4 regions of the Arthrobacter sp. Y3221048 genome follow, and region 2 is predicted to be linked to each of the others. Evidence: predicted binding sites of a transcription regulator. Region 2 holds the regulator's gene; each other region holds the start of a gene.
What was found. Region 2 encodes LexA, which represses DNA repair genes until DNA is damaged. Its sites were predicted from a motif close to TCGAACANNTGTTCGA; they were not measured.

Region 1 (4,028 bases), on a different contig from region 2:
GCCCGCAGGGCTCCGCCGTGCTGATCGAGTGCCTCACCGACAACAAGAACCGGGCCGCCTCCGAGGTTCGTTTGGCGATCACCCGCAACGGCGGCACCGTGGCCGACCCGGGGTCGGTGTCCTACATGTTCTCCCGCAAGGGCGTGGTGTCCCTGCCCGCCAACGGGCTCACGGAAGACGACCTCCTGATGGCGGTGCTGGAAGCCGGCGCTGAGGAAGTCAAGGAGCAGGGCGACAACTTCGAGGTCCACACCGATCCCGCGGACCTTCGCGCCGTCGTCGCCGCGCTGGAAGAGGCCGGCATCGAGTACGAAACCGATGAGATCGAGTTCGTCTCCTCGATGGCCGTGGAACTCGACGCGGACGCAGCCCGGAAGTTTATGAAACTGGTGGATGCGCTCGAGGACCTGGACGACGTCCAGAACGTCTACTCCAACGCCGACATCAGCGCGGATGTCCTCGCCGAAATCGAGAACGACTGACACCGGTCCGGCCGTCGGCACCAGCCATGCGCGTGCTGGGAGTGGACCCGGGCCTGACCCGCTGCGGCCTGGGTGTGGTCGATATTGAACCAAACCGCCGCTCCTCGCTGGTGGACGTCGGGGTGGTCGGGACCACCCCGGACATGCCGCTGGAGCTGCGCCTGCTCAAGATCGCCGACGCCATCGACGAATGGCTCGACGCGCACACGCCCGACGTGCTCGCCGTCGAACGCGTTTTCAGCCAGACCAATGTCAGCACGGTGATGGGCACGGCCCAGGCGTCCGGCGTGGTCATCGCGGCGGCAGCACGGCGGGGGATCGCCGTCGCGCTGCACACCCCTACCGAAGTGAAAGCGGCGGTCACCGGCAACGGGCAGGCGGACAAAGCCGCGGTGACCAAGATGGTGACCCGGATCCTGCGGCTGGACACCCCGCCGCGCCCGGCCGACGCCGCTGACGCCTTGGCGTTGGCAATCACCCATGCCTGGCGCGGCGGAGCAGCGAAACCGGCTGCCGGCGGCGGGATGACGACGGCCCAGAGGCTCTGGGCGGAGGCCGAAGCAAAGGCCAAGCGGACGCGCCGCTGACCCGCCGCCGGCGGCTGAAGGCAAACGGTGCCACGGTGTGGCGGTCGCCGGTAATGTCTGCGCTGCCCCGTAAGCTATTCGTAGATATGTTCGGACAATCCGCCCGCCGTGCTGCTGCGGGTGGACTCCGGGCCGCAGTGCCGGAATTGGGAGTTGAGTTCATGATTAGCTCGTTGCGCGGCGTCGTCGCCCACGTGGGATTGCAATCGGCCGTGATCGAGGTCAACGGATTCGGCATGCTCGTCCAGGCGACGCCGCAGACCCTGGGCACGCTGTTCGTGGGGCGGGAGGCCGAACTGGCCACCACCATGATTGTCCGCGAAGACTCCATGACGCTGTTCGGCTTCGAGGACGCGGCGCAACGGGAAGTCTTCGAAACCCTCATCTCGGTCAGCGGGGTCGGTCCGAGGCTCGGCCTGGCGGCGCTGTCGGTGCACTCGCCCGAGGCCCTGAGGGTTGCCGCCGCGGAGGGGGACAGCAAGGCATTCACCAAGGTTCCGGGTATCGGGCCGAAGCTCGCCGGCCGGATCGTGCTGGAGCTGGCCGGGAAGCTGATCCCCACCGGCGAGCAGGCCCCCCAACAGGCGGGCGGCTGGAAGGGACAGGTGCAGGAGGCCCTGGCGGGCCTGGGCTGGTCGGAGAAGGACGCCGCCGCGGCCGTGGACACCACCGCGGAGGAAAATCCGGAGGCGGCAGCGGCGGGCAATGTGGGCGACTTGCTGCGGCTGACCCTGCGCAGGCTGGGCCAGGACGGTGCCCGGACTGGCTCGGCCCGGCGGACCGCGGGAGTGAACTAGCGTGGCAGAGGATTCCGAGAACAACCGGCTGGTCGCCAACACGTCGGAAACCGAAGAAAGGGCGATCGAATCGGCGCTGCGGCCCAAGAACCTGGACGATTTCGTGGGCCAGGCCAGGGTCCGCCAACAGCTGTCGCTGGTGCTGGAAGCTTCCCGGATCCGCGAACGCACGGCCGACCACGTCCTGCTGTCCGGCCCGCCCGGGCTGGGCAAGACCACGCTGGCCATGATCATCGCCGCGGAAATGAACGCGCCGCTGCGGATCAGCTCCGGACCGGCGATTCAGCACGCGGGCGACCTGGCAGCGATCCTGTCGTCGCTGACCGAAGGGGAGATCTTTTTCCTGGATGAGATCCACCGGATGTCGCGGCCGGCGGAGGAAATGCTCTACATGGCGATGGAGGACTTCCGGGTGGACATCGTGGTGGGCAAGGGCGCCGGCGCCACCGCCATCCCGCTTGACCTGCCGCCGTTCACCCTCGTCGGGGCCACGACCCGGGCCGGGCTGCTGCCGGGTCCGCTGCGTGACCGTTTCGGCTTCACCGGGCACCTGGAGTTCTACGCCGTCGCGGAGCTTGAACTGGTGCTCCGCCGCTCGGCCATGCTGCTGGACCTCAAGGTGAGTTCGGCGGGCTTCGCCGAGATCGCCGGACGCTCCCGCGGCACTCCCCGCATCGCCAATCGTTTGCTGCGCCGCGTGCGGGACTGGGCTCTCGTGCACAAGATCGAGGAGATTGATGCGCGTGCGGCGGCGGCTGCGCTGGATATGTACGAAGTCGACGAACGGGGACTGGACCGCCTGGACCGGGCGGTGCTGACCGCCCTGATTACCAAGTTCGGCGGCGGGCCCGTCGGCCTGTCCACCCTGGCCATCGCCGTCGGCGAGGAAACCGAGACGGTGGAGACGGTGGCCGAGCCCTACCTGGTCCGCGAAGGGCTGCTGGGCAGGACGCCGCGCGGACGGATCGCCACCGCCGCCGCCTGGCAACACCTGGGGCTGGCGGTGCCGGATCATCTGGCCGCAGGACAGACCGAAGACCTGCTCTCGGAACTGCTGGAGCCGGACACGGGTTTCGCCGAAAACTGAAGCTTGACCGTGTAAGGGCCGTCACCGCGTAGAATGGTAGGAACGTGCGGAGTGCGCCGTTCCTCGCGGGACGCGGCAGGCTGCGTACACGGTCCGGATTTTCCTACCGGTCCGCTCCAGACTTCTAGGACGGAACTTTCCTGTGTTCGTAAATCTCTTCACCGGCACCACTCCCCAGCAGCAGTCGGGCGGCATCGACGTGATGACGATCGGCCTGTTCGCCGTTTTCGCGCTGTTGATCTTTTTCATGTTCCGCAAGCAGAAGAAGGTCCAGGCCCAGATGCGCGAGAAGGCTGAGCGCATCAAGGAGCAGATGGTGCCGGGCACCGAGGTGATGACGCAGTTCGGTCTCTTCGGCACCGTCGTTTCCCTCGACCCCGACAACAACAAGGTGGTCCTTGAACTGTCGCCGGGCAACACCGCCACTGTGCACACCCAGGCGGTGAACGAAGTGGTGACCCCGGAGACCCCCGAGGTTCCCGACGACGCCTCGTCCCTCACCGCGGAAAGCGCCACCCGCCCGGAGGAATCCGCCGAGGACACCCTCAAGCGGCTGAACGAAGAGCAGAACAAAGACACCAAGTAGGCCAGCGACGGCTTAGCCGTATAGGCGTGCAGTGGCGGGGCATGCCCCGCCACTTCGCCATGTACCGGCCGGTACCGCCGGCCGACTGAGCCGATGAGAGAAAGATCTTCCATGGCACGAACCGGTTCCACCAGCATCGCGCGGCGGACACTTATCTGGCTCGGTGTGCTCCTTGCCGCCGGCACCGTCATCCTGGGCAGCGGTGTGTTCACCGGCCAGGCGAGCTGGGCGCCCAAGCTGGCGCTCGACCTCGAGGGCGGCACCCAGATGATCCTGGCTCCGCAGGTCCAGGGCGGCGGGGGCGAGATCACCGCCGAGCAACTCAACCAGGCCGTGGAGATCATCCGCCAGCGCGTCGACGGTTCCGGCGTGGCGGAAGCGGAGATCACCACCCAGTCCGGCCGCAACGTGGTGGTCAGCCTGCCCGGTGTCCCGGACCAGCGGACCCGCGAACTGATCCAGGCTTCGGCCGCCATGGAATTCCGGCCG
Region 2 (4,028 bases):
AAGGCGTGGCCGTGCTCCCGGACTACGATGTGGTGGTCATCGACGAGGCCCATGAGCTGCAGGACCGCGTCACCAGCGCCGTCGCGGGGCAACTCTCCGCTGCCATGGTCCGCACCGCCGCCTCCACGGCGCGCAAGCACACGGGGATCAGCGTGGAACCGCTGAACTCCGCGGCCGACGCCCTGGAGGACGTCCTGCAGTCGGTGCCGACCGGGCTGTTGGCGGCCGGCCTCCGCGAGGAGCATGAATTGGTGCTCACGCAACTGCGGGAAGCCGCCCGTACAGCGCTTTCCGATTCCAAGCCGGACGGTGCGGGGGCAGCGGACGGCGGGCGGCAGATGGCGCGGTCACGGCTCTCTGCCGTGCTGGAGCTGGCTGAACGGCTGCTGTCCGCGCCCGACTCCCGGGAGGTCATCTGGGCGACCCGTCCCAGTACTTATGGCGAGACCGGCGACTACGCCGCCAATGACGACCAGCCGGCAACGCTGAACATAGCGCCGCTCTCCGTGGCGTCCCGGCTGCGCGAAGGCCTGTTCGACGAACACACGGTGGTGCTCACCTCGGCAACATTGTCCGTTGGGGGGACCTTCGACGCCGTAGCCGGGTCACTCGGACTGCTGGGAGCAGGCGCGCCGGCCTATTCCAGCGTTGATGTGGGCAGCCCCTTCGATTACCCCCGGCAGGGCGTGCTGTACGTGGCGTCACATCTGCCCAAGCCGGGCCGGGGCACCAGCCCCGAGCAGCTTGATGAACTGGAGGAGCTCCTGCTGGCCTCGCGCGGCGGCGCCCTGGGCTTGTTTTCTTCGCGGCGTGCGGCAGAAGAAGCTGCAGCGGAGATGCGCGAGCGCACCGACCTGACCATCCTGTGCCAAGGAGAATCATCGATGTCGGCGCTGGTCCGCCAATTCGCCGAGGAACCGGACGCCTGTCTGTTTGGCACCATGACGCTCTGGCAGGGCGTCGACGTTCCCGGTGCAGCGTGCCGGCTCGTGGTCATCGACCGGATTCCGTTCCCCCGGCCGGACGACCCGCTCACGACCGCCCGAACCCGGTCCGTGGCGCAGGCCGGGGGAAACGGTTTCATGACCGTTTCGGCGACCCATGCGGCTGTGCGGCTGGCGCAGGGGGCAGGCAGGCTGATCCGCGCCTCCAATGACCGGGGAGTTGTGGCCGTGTTGGACTCACGGCTGGCGACAGCACGCTACGGGGGCTTCCTGCGCAGCGCCCTGCCGCCCTTCTGGAGCACCAAGGACGGCGCCATGGCACGTCAGATCCTGGAGAGGCTGGCTGCTGCCGCTGCCTGAACGGGCCGTGGCAGCAGCCACGCCGGAGCGGTCGTCCGCCCGCCAACCGGGAACGGGCAAAGTCCCCCGGTGACCGGCAGAGGGGGAACTGAGTAGCTTGCGGCGGGTCAGAGGGCCCGCATCACCGAGACAACCTTGCCCATGATGGTTGCGTGGTCTCCCAGAATCGGTTCGTACTGGGTGTTCTGCGGCAGCAGCCAGGTGTGTCCGTCGCGCTGCCGGAAGGTCTTGACCGTGGCTTCGTCGTCGAGCAGCGCCGCCACGATGTCGCCGTTCTCGGCCGTGTGCTGCTGGCGCACCACTACCCAGTCGCCGTCACAGATAGCCGCATCGATCATTGAATCGCCCGAAACCCTGAGCATGAACAACTCGCCGTGGCCCACGAGCTGACGAGGCAGGGGCATGACGTCCTCGACCGCCTGATCCGCCAGGATCGGCCCGCCTGCCGCGATCCGTCCCACCAGCGGCACCATCGCCGTGTCGGACGAAGTGGTGAGTTCAGATACTGCAACGCCGCTGGAGCTGCGCAGCTGCTGCGGTTCATCGACTCCGACGATTTCCACACCCCCGTGCTCGAGTGTCAGCGGAGTCAGGATTTCCATCGCACGGGGACGCTTAGGGTCGCGCCTGATGTAGCCCATCTTCTCGAGTTGGGCCAGCTGATGCGTGACGCTGGACAGGCTCGCCAAGCCGACGGTGTCACCAATCTCGCGCATCGACGGAGGGTATCCGTTGGACATGACGGATCGCTGGATCGTCTCCAGGATCTTCTTCTGCCGCGGCGTCAGGCTGCGTCCCACTTTGACGGGTCGGCCGCGTCGCCTGGCTCCGGCTTTGGTGGTGCTCTCTTCGGACATATCCGGCCCCGGTCTCCCGTAGTGGTCCACGCGCCGTTGCTGCGGTAGCGGAACCGCGCATGGATTGTTGTCTCGGCTGTTTTGTCGGTGGCGGCTGGTGCACTGCTCTTACCGCCGCTTGACGCTTCCAACGCTAGGCGAGGCGGTGATGAATTTCAAACATTTGTTCGACTGAGTCTCGACAATGTTCGATCACCAGTGCTAGAACTGTAGGAGATACGTTCGAAGATATATTCGAACGCGACAGCCAGACGATCGAAACCAGCCGAAATAGATCGAAAATAGGAAAGGTGACACCATGTCCGCCCAGCTCGCACCGCAGGCCGCCGGCGTCCGTACCAGCACCAACCTCCGGCTGACCCGCAGAGGCCGTTTGTTGCTGATTGGCCTGCCGCTGATGCTGGCCGCGGCCGCCGCCCTGACCTTGATCGGTTTCTTCACGGCGCCGGCAATGGCCGCCGCCGGGGGGCTGGGGCCGGGGCCGGCGTCAACTGTCACGGTTGGCAGCGGCCAGACGCTGTGGGACGTGGCGGTACGGTCCGCCCCCGACCGCAACCCTCACGATGTCATTCTCGAGATCGCGCAATTGAACGGCCTCCAGGGAGACATCGTCCATGCCGGCCAGCAGCTGCTGGTCCCGTCCGCGCGCTGAGGCAGCCGTAACATGAGCTGCTTCGGCCCGCCCGATTCCTGCCCCGGGCGGGCCGAAGCTTAAACTGGACCGGTGAGTGAGCAGTTAGAACGCCTGAACCGCCTGCCGTTGCGGGACAATCTTCGGGGCTTGGAGCCCTATGGTGCGCCCCAGTTGGAGGTTCCCGTCCTCCTGAATGTCAACGAAAACACCCACGGACTGCCCGACGCCGTCCGTCAGGCCATCGTCTCGGCCGTTAGCGACGCGGCCGCGGGCCTGAACCGGTATCCGGATCGCGAGTTCACGAAGCTGAGAACGGCACTGGCCCGCTACTTGGGGCACGGCGTCACCGCAGGGAACATCTGGGCTGCCAACGGATCGAATGAAGTCCTGCAGCAAATCCTCCAGGCCTTCGGCGGCCCCGGCCGTACCCTGCTGAGCTTCCCGCCCACCTATTCGATGTACCCGCTGCTGGCCAGCGGGACGGACACGGATTATGTGGCTGTTCCGCGGGGGGCAGACTTCACGTTGTCGCCGGACGCTGCCGCCGCTGCCGTGGCCGACTCCGCCGCAAACGTCGTCGTTCTTTGTTCGCCCAACAACCCGACGGGAACCGCCCTGGGCCTCGACGTCGTGGAGGCCGCGTATGAAGCAGGCGAGGCCTCCCAGGCCATCGTGATCGTGGACGAGGCCTACGCCGAGTTCGCCCACGCCGGAACGCCGAGCGCGCTGACTTTGTTGCCGGGGCGGGAGAGACTCATTGTCTCCCGCACTATGAGCAAGGCCTTCGCGCTGGCAGGCGCCAGGGTAGGGTACCTTGCCGCCGCCCCGCAGATAACCGACGCGCTGCGGCTGGTCCGCTTGCCCTACCACCTCTCGGCGGTGACGCAGGCAACGGCCCTGGCCGCCTTGGAGCATGCCGATGCCCTGCTGGCCAATGTTGAGGACATCAAGGCGCAGCGGGACCGCATTGTCGACGGCCTGACCGGACTGGGGCTTAAACCGGCGCCGTCCGACTCAAACTTTGTGTTTTTCGGCGGGCTGGAGGACCCCCGCTCCGTGTGGCAGGGACTCCTGGAAGCCGGTGTGCTGATCCGCGACGTCGGGATCCCCGGCCACTTGCGGGTGACCGCCGGCACTGAGGCCGAGACCACAGCCTTCCTCGACGGCATCAAGGCCCTCGTGGCGAGCCCCGTCTCCTAAACTAGTAAGAGCGAACCGGTTTGCGCCGGTCGA
Region 3 (4,028 bases), on a different contig from region 2:
AGGCCCTCGGCCTCCAGCCGGCGGATCGCCTCGCGCACCGGGACGGTACTGCAGCCAAGCTCCGCGGCGATGGTCCCGAGGACCAGCCGGTAGCCGGGCACCAGCTCGCCCTTGGCGATCCGCTCGTGCAGCAGCTCGTAGGCCTGTTCCGACTTGCTGGGGGCCAGGGTGGTCACTTCGGTTGCTCCGCGACCCAGGCCTCGTAGCGTGCGCGCCATTCGGCGTTCATCGGGAACAGGCCCTCGATCTTGTGGCCCTCCTTGACCATCTCGAAGACGAAGCTGTCCTGGCGTTCCTGTTCGACGACCTCGCCCGCGATCTCGGCGGCGAGGGCCGGCGGTATCACCAGGATGCCGTTGTCGTCGGCGACGATGATGTCCCCGGGCTGGATGGTGGTGCCGCCGCAGGCAACCGTCACGTCGGTGTCCCAGGGCACGTGCTTGCGTCCCAGCACCGCCGGGTGGGCGCCGTTGTAGAACGTCGGGATGTCCAGCGCCGCCACCTCGGAAAGGTCGCGGACCCCGCCGTCGGTAATGATGGCTTCCGCACCGCGCACCTGGGAGCGCAGGGCGAGGATGTCCCCGAGGGTGCCGGAGCCCTTCTCGCCGCGGGCCTCCATGACCAGGATCTCGCCCGGGCCGAGGGCGTCGATGATGCGCTTCTGCGCGTTGTAGCCGCCGCCGTGGGACTTGAACAGGTCCTCGCGGTTGGGCACATACCGCAGCGTGCGGGCGGTGCCGATGACCTTCTGCCCGGGCTTGGTGGCCAGCAGGCCGTCGACGCTGACGTTGTTCAGCCCCCGCTTCCGCAACGCGCCGGAGATGGTGGCCGTGGCGACCGACAGCAGCTTGGCCTTGACGTCCTCGGTCAGCGCGGACTTGCCGGTAATTGCCGGGGCCAGGCCGGCCGCTTCCTCGCTGCCGAAGGCATCGATCCGGTCGGCGTCGGTGATCTTGGGAGTGTTGCCGAAGGACGCGAATTCCGCCTCGCCCTGGGTGACCGTGGTCGACAGGCGGCCGGTGCTCAGCCCGGCGGCTTCGTCGGAAACCTCGACCTCGACGACGTCGCCCGGCACGATCACGGAGGAGCCGGCCGGGGTTCCGGTGAGGATAATGTCTCCCGGGTGCAGTGTCATCAGCTGCGACAGGTCGGCGACAATGCGGGCGAAGGAGAAGATCAGGCCGGCGGTCGTGTCGTCCTGGACGACCTCGCCGTTGACCCAGGTGCGGATCCGGAGGGCGTCCGGGTTGACCGACGCGGCGGGCAGCAGGGCCGGGCCGATCGGCGTAAAGCCGTCGCCGGACTTGGAGCGGACGTTGGAGCCCTTGTCCGCGTACTTGATGTCGTAGACGCCCAGGTCGTTGCTGGCGGTCACATGGCCAACATGGTCCCAGGCCTCCTCTACGGTGACGCGGCGGGCAGGCTTGCCGATGAGGAGGGCGATTTCGCCCTCGAAGGCCAGCAGTTCGGTGCCCGCGGGGCGCTCCACAGTGCCGCCCGAGAGGGCCAGCGAGGAGGAAGCCTTCATGAAGTAGGAGGGGTTCGCCGGAACCCGTCCACGCTGTGCCGCCCGGGAGTTGTAGGACAGATGTACGGCCAGCACCTTGCCGGCGTCCTCCAGGATCTGGGAATCAACCGCCTGCAGCGTGCCCGCGGACTGGGTGACGTTGGCTTCGGACAAAGCATCCTCCTGTGAAGTACGAAATCGTATATGATCCATCATGGCCTGTGGCGGGGGCCACGTCAAGGCGGCTGAGAGGTTTTTCGACCGACTGGTGGGTGGGGATGGTGGGGGCTACGGTCGGCCTGGTGGGTGGGATGGTGGGGGCTACGGCCGGCCCGGTTGGTCGGCTACCGCGGGCCTTGGGACCCGCCGAAAGTGGCTACTGCGCAGGAAAGCGGCCTGACCCTTGGGCGATACAGCGTCGAAACCAGTCACCAGAACCGGCCGACCGGACAAGCGGAATCCGCATGGCAAGGTACGCCGATTACGCGACGGCCGCTCGAGCGTATTTCAAGGGGTCATCCACTACTCCTACACAATTACCCGTTCCGATGGCTATCGAATGTGTGTACGAATAAAATTGTGGTATGGCTCTTGCACCGTTGGACCGCACCGGGGAGATGGGAACATCCCTGGCCCAGGCGTTTGTCCTGCTGCAGGATGTCGCTGACTGCTTTCCCGCCGACTCGGCGTCCCTGTCCACCCGGGATCTGGTTAGTACCGTAGCGGCGGTGGAGGACGTTTCGAAGCTCGTGGAGTTCCTGCAGGCCGTCGGCGCCCAGGCCGTGGAACGGGCGGACATCGCCGCCAACGGGGAACACCCGGCGGCGCCCGGACCCGGAGCCGGCACAGGCGCCGAGGCCGGAGCCTGTGCCGGGGCGGGGGAGTCTGCCCCCGCCGGAGCTGCGGGGGCAGGGGCGGGTGCCGGTGCCGTCGCGTCCAGCCCGGCGGGGGCGGGGGAGTGGGCGGATCCGGCGGCGGCGATCAGCACAGGCGGCGTGGAGGCCGTCGAAGCGGACCTGTCCGGGTCCAAGCAGGCGCAGCGCCGCCGCAAGACGGAGTTTGCCAACACCGCGGAGTATCTGCGCTCAAGGCTGGGGATCGGTATCGTCGAGGCGCGGCGCAGGCTGCGGGTCGGCAAGGCGATCACCGCGCCGGTGCGGTTTGACGGGGAACCCGGGGTCCCCGCGCTGCCGGTCTTGGCGGAGGCCATGGCCGGCGGGGAGGTCAGCGGCCAAGCCGCGGCCGTGGTGGTGGATTCGCTGGACCGGGCCCGGCACGCCGGCACCCCGGAGGCATTGCAGGCGATGGAAGCGTCGCTGGTCCGGCAGGCCGTAGAGGCCGATGCCGACACCCTGGTGATGGTCGCCAGGACGTGGGAAACTGCGGTCGACCAGGACGGTGCCGAGCCGACGGAGGAGGAACTGCGGGCCCGGCAGGGCATGTTCTACCGGGGCCGGCGGCGGGGGCTGCACCAGTTCGTCATTAACACCACCGATGCCCAGTACGAAGCCCTCGCCACCGTGATGAACAGCGCCGCGAACCCGCGGATCCGCCCCGACGCCATCGAAACCGCCGCCAACGGCGGAAGTGGAGGTGGCACGGCAGGATCCGCCGGCCCCGGCACTGGCAGCGCGGGAAACACCGACGCACGCAGCACAGCGGCAGTCACGGATCATGCTGGTGCGGCCGGGACCGGCGTGGCAAACGCCGCAGCCGCCACATGCGCTGCCGACCCGGAAATGATTCCGGCTGTAGGGGCTGGGTCGGCAGGGGCTGATGGCCGTGGGGCAGTGGATCCGGCCGTGGTGGAGGCGATGGACGATGCCACCCGGGCGCAGAAGCTGCTGGCCGGCCTGGTCGGGGCCTGCCGGATCGCGTTGAACACCGGCAGGCTTCCGGACTCGGGCGGGCACCGGACACAGGTGATCGTTACCACCGGGTATGACCAGCTGGCCGGGCTGCTCTCGGGCGGCGGCAGCGCGGTCTTCACCGGCCCGGTCTCGGCCACCACGGTGCGCCGGATGGCGTGCGACGCGGAGATCATCCCGGCCGTCCTCGGGTCCGAGGGCGAAATCCTGGACCTGGGCAGGTCGCAACGGTTCTTCAACCGCGCCATCCGCCGGGCCCTGGTCGCCCGGGACAAGGGCTGTGCCTTCCCGGGGTGCAGCATGCCCGCGTTCTGGACCGAAGCACACCACATCATCCCGTGGTGGGCCGGCGGCCGCACCACCGTCGATAACGGGGTGTGCCTCTGCCTGCTCCACCACGACCTGATCGAGCAAGGCAACTGGCAGATCAACGTCGTCGACGGCATCCCCTGGTTCACCCCGCCGGACTACATCGACCCCCGCCGCAAACCGCTGCGCAACTCCTACTGGCAAACCCACGTCCCACCCCAACCACTCCACGCCGCACCATCACTGGCTTAGCCCTTTGGCGGCGCCAACCATCTACCCGCGCAGATCAGGCGGTGCCCGGGGATGCTCCCTAGGCGAATTTCGCCGCGATAGACCGCCGGAGC
Region 4 (4,028 bases), on a different contig from region 2:
GTCGCCGGGGGCCAGGTTGGTCACGTCGGGGCCGACGGCGCTGACCACGCCGGTGGCTTCGTGGCCGAGCAGGAAGGGGAAGTCGTCGTTGATCCCGCCCTGCTTGTAGTGCAGATCGGTATGGCAGACGCCGCAGGTGAGGATGTCCACCAGCGCCTCGCCCGGGCCCGGATCGGGGACCAGGATGGTTTCGATGGAGACCGGAGCATTCTTTTCCAGGGCCACTACTGCCCGAACCTTGTGAACCATGCGGGAGTGATTCCTTCCTAGCGAAGTCTGGCGAGGCCGTCGTCGGCCGTCCTGCCCATCCTAGGAAGAAAACAGGGGCGCCACAATTTCCAAAACGATTGTTATGGAAACTGCGGCGCCCCTTGGGCCCGCGGTTCGAAGACGACCGGCGGAGCGTGCGCTGGCTAGACGGCCAGGCGCTCCTTGACCAGCGCCAGCGGCGGGTTGGTGGCGCTGCTGCCATCCGGGAAGAGCAGGGTGGGTACCGTCTGGTTGCCGCCGTTGATCTTCTCGACCAGTTCGGCGGTGCCCGGGACCTCTTCGATGTTGATTTCCGTGTAGCCGATGCCCTGGGCATCGAGCTGGGTCTTCAGGCGGCGGCAGTATCCGCACCAGGTGGTGGAGAACATGGTGACGGTTCCGTCAGCGGGTGTGTAGTCCAAGATGGCTCCTTTTCGGTGAAAGCTTGTGATCATATCAACGTCCCGCCCGGCCCGGTCATTCCCGGCGCCGGCGGTGGCGGCGGCCGGGCGGGAGATCCCGACTCGGGCGGCCGCGGCTTTTCGGGCCCGCGCCGGGGTTCCGCCGCGGAACTGGACCATAATGGAGGCATGTGCGGCAGATACGTCATGGCCCGGAGCACCGGCGACCTGGTGGCCTCGTTCGACGTCGACGAGTCCTACGTTGAAGAGATCCAGCCCTCCTACAACGTGGCACCGACCGACGACGTCCCCCTGATCATCGACCGCAAGGGACCCGGCGGTGAGGGAATATCGAGAAAACTCATCCTGGCCAGGTGGGGTCTCGTGCCCCCGTGGGCCAAGGACCCCCGGTCCGGCGCGCGCCTGATCAATGCACGCATGGAGACCGTGACGGAGAAACCCTCGTTCCGCAAGGCGGCGGCCAGGAAACGCGGGTTGCTCGTTGCCGACGGGTATTTTGAATGGCAAAAGACCGACGAGGGCAAGATTCCGACCTACCTTCACGGCGAACACGAAGAGACGCTGGCTTTCGCCGCTTTGTTCGAGAACTGGCCGGACCCTGCCCTGCCCGAAGACCACCCGGAGAAGTGGCTGCGGACCTGCACCATCATCACCACCCAGGCGGCCGATGCGCTCGGGCATATCCATGACCGGACACCGCTGATCGTTCCGCCCGGCCTCTATGCGGACTGGCTGGATCCGGAAACGACATCCGAAGCCGACGTGCAGCAGCTGCTGGAGGCCATGCCCGAACCGCATCTTGTCCCGCGGCGGGTTAGTTCGAAGGTCAACAACGTGCGCAACAACGGGCCCGACCTCATCGACGAGGCGGCATGAGAGCCGGCCGGCGGCCGGGAAACGAGGTGCGCCCCATCGTTCGCATCCCCGCGGTCATTGTGCGCCGGCCCCGGCTGCTGGAAGCTGGGACGGAGTAGCCGGACCCGCGCCGCCGAAGCGGGGCTCAGGGGAGGATCCAATGCCTGGAAAGTACGTGGCCAGCTCGACGGCAACCATCGCGGCGCCGCCGGACCGTGTCTGGTCGGTGATCACGGACCCCGAAGCCATCAGGGGGTTTATGTTCGGCACCGACGTGCAGACCGATTGGAGCGTCGGCGGGCCCATTCGATGGCGGGGTGAGTGGGAGGGCGAGGCGTACGAGGACAAGGGCCAGGTGCTGGAGTTCGAACCCGGACGGCGGCTGGTCGTCACGCACTTTAGTCCGCTGTCCGGCCGGGAGGACTTACCCGAGAACTACCACCGTCTCGTCTGGACGCTGGAGGAAGTCCCGGGCGGGACAGAGTTCACGCTGTCGCAGGACAACAACGACACCGCCGAAGCGGCGGAACACTCCAAGCTGATGTGGGACAAGCTGGTCGGCGACGTGAAATACCTCGCCGAGCACGACGGCTAGGCAGGCCCCCGGCCGCCGAACCGCTGCGCGCTTACCGCCGTCGGCCTGCGGCCCCGATTTTGTCAGTGCCCGTACCTACGCTTGACCTTGGATTCGAACACATATTCGAATAGAATAAGAGGGTCAAGTTCTTCGGCGGGCGTGTTGGCAGGGGCGCTCGCCGGGGATTATGACCCGTTGTCCAGATGAAAGGCGACTGGGACATGGGTGTTTTCAGTGAAGCAGTTGACGTTGTGTGTTCCCCTGCCGGACAGCCGCTCCGGCTGCGCTGGCAGGGCAGGAGCTACCGGATCGTCGCGGAACCGGTGCGTTGGTACGAACGCCGCAAATGGTGGGCGGAGGAACTGCGCGCGGAACGGGGCAGGGGCGCAGGGCTGGTGGACCATGAGATCTGGCGGGTGCAGGCGCGGCTGAATGGCCGGTCACAAATCCGCACCCTGGACCTCTCCCATCAGGTGGATACCGGGCGCTGGCGCCTGATCCGCGTCCATGATGCCGTCCGGGAGCTGAGCGCCTGACGGCACCCCGGTTCCCGCCGGCTTTTATCCAGCACCCGGTTCCCCGCGGCAGTCCGCCGGATACCCATCCTGTGCCCCAACCGTTGTTTGGAATGTCCATGAGCTTTACCCACCTGCATGTATCCACGGCGTTCAGTGCGCACTACGGTGTCTCCTGGCCGGAGGAACTGGCCGCAGCGGCCGCTTCCTTCGGAGCCGACGCCTTGGCCTGCACCGACCGGGACGGCCTCTACGGCACGGTCAAGCACCTTAAGGCGTGCCTGGCGACGGGGATGGATCCGATAGTCGGCGTGGACCTGGCCGTCCAGGACGGCGGCGGCCGGGACACCGGCCGCGTTGTGGTGCTGGCCCATGGCGGAAACCAGGGCAGCGGCTACCATGCGCTCTGCCGCCTGGTATCGGAAGCCCATGCCGGCACAGCTGCCCGCGGGCGCTCGGCCAGCCGCCGGACGCCCGGCGTGACGGTGGATCAACTCGCCCGGCATGCCGGTGTTCCGGACCGCGAACCGGCCCTGACGGTGCTGCTGGGCCCTTTTTCGGACGTCGGACAGGCGCTGCGCCGCCGCAGCTACGCCGAAGCCCGCCGGTTGGCCGGACGCTGGCGCAGCGGTCTGCCGGGCGGGTCGCTGGTGGTGGAAATCGTCTCCCACCTGAGTGCCCCGGGGGAGAATCTCAGTACCGCCCACGCGGTGCGGATGCTTAACCTGGCCGGGGAGCTGAATCTGCCGGCAGTGCTGACCAATGCCGTGCGCTACTGCGAAGAGGACGGAGCCGCCACCGCCGATGTGCTGGACTCGGCGAGGGCGCTGACAGCCTTGTCCAAGCTGCCGGATCTGCAGCCGAGCGCCCAGGGCTGGTTGAAATCCCCCGACCGGATGCAAGCCTTGGCGCGGGAAATCGTGCAGGCAGCCGGCGGCGGAAGCAAGGACGTCATCCGCCTGCTGGCCACGACGGAAGCGGTGGCCGACCGGTGCCGCATGGATCCTTACCAAGACATGGGCTTCAAGCGCCCGGTGGTCCCCGAAGCCTCTGTCATCGGGATCGACGGGGATCCCGTGGCCGAGCTGGTGCAGCGCTGCGAAACCGGCATCGCCGAACGGTTCGGCGGAATCTCCGGACGGGCCGAGAAGGAACTGCGGGACCGGCTGGCCCATGAGCTGGGCATCATCTCGCGGCTGGGCTTCGCCTCCTACTTCCTGACGGTGGCCGAAGTGTCGCGCATGATCACCGGGATGGGCGTGCGCGCCGCGGCCCGGGGGTCGGGCGCCTCAAGCCTGGTGAACTATCTGCTCTACATCAGCCACGTGAACCCCCTGGACCACGGGCTGATCTTCGAGCGCTTCCTCTCCCAGGACCGTTCCACCTTGCCGGACATCGACATCGATGTGG

Region 1: the regulator LexA is predicted to act here: its motif matches at 1,148-1,163, upstream of ruvA (Holliday junction branch migration protein RuvA).
Region 3: the regulator LexA is predicted to act here: its motif matches at 2,063-2,078, upstream of AC5RVS_RS13975 (HNH endonuclease signature motif containing protein).
Region 4: the regulator LexA is predicted to act here: its motif matches at 2,215-2,230, upstream of AC5RVS_RS16050 (DUF6504 family protein).

The regions. Positions count from the first base shown of each region.
Region 1 is NZ_JBNHHX010000006.1:49,282-53,309, forward strand. It holds gene AC5RVS_RS16110 (YebC/PmpR family DNA-binding transcriptional regulator) at 1-482, shown strand, start outside; gene ruvC (crossover junction endodeoxyribonuclease RuvC) at 509-1,069, shown strand; gene ruvA (Holliday junction branch migration protein RuvA) at 1,231-1,866, shown strand; gene ruvB (Holliday junction branch migration DNA helicase RuvB) at 1,868-2,953, shown strand; gene AC5RVS_RS16130 (preprotein translocase subunit YajC) at 3,096-3,539, shown strand; gene secD (protein translocase subunit SecD) at 3,651-4,028, shown strand, end outside.
Region 2 is NZ_JBNHHX010000003.1:30,348-34,375, reverse strand. It holds gene AC5RVS_RS09090 (ATP-dependent DNA helicase) at 1-1,304, shown strand, start outside; gene lexA (transcriptional repressor LexA) at 1,412-2,161, opposite strand; gene AC5RVS_RS09080 (LysM peptidoglycan-binding domain-containing protein) at 2,460-2,813, shown strand; gene AC5RVS_RS09075 (histidinol-phosphate transaminase) at 2,886-3,995, shown strand.
Region 3 is NZ_JBNHHX010000004.1:319,071-323,098, reverse strand. It holds gene AC5RVS_RS13985 (GntR family transcriptional regulator) at 1-218, opposite strand, end outside; gene AC5RVS_RS13980 (fumarylacetoacetate hydrolase family protein) at 173-1,645, opposite strand; gene AC5RVS_RS13975 (HNH endonuclease signature motif containing protein) at 2,092-3,936, shown strand.
Region 4 is NZ_JBNHHX010000006.1:30,343-34,370, forward strand. It holds gene AC5RVS_RS16030 (S-(hydroxymethyl)mycothiol dehydrogenase) at 1-249, opposite strand, end outside; gene AC5RVS_RS16035 (mycoredoxin) at 414-671, opposite strand; gene AC5RVS_RS16040 (SOS response-associated peptidase) at 840-1,547, shown strand; gene AC5RVS_RS16045 (SRPBCC family protein) at 1,687-2,121, shown strand; gene AC5RVS_RS16050 (DUF6504 family protein) at 2,325-2,639, shown strand; gene AC5RVS_RS16055 (DNA polymerase III subunit alpha) at 2,738-4,028, shown strand, end outside.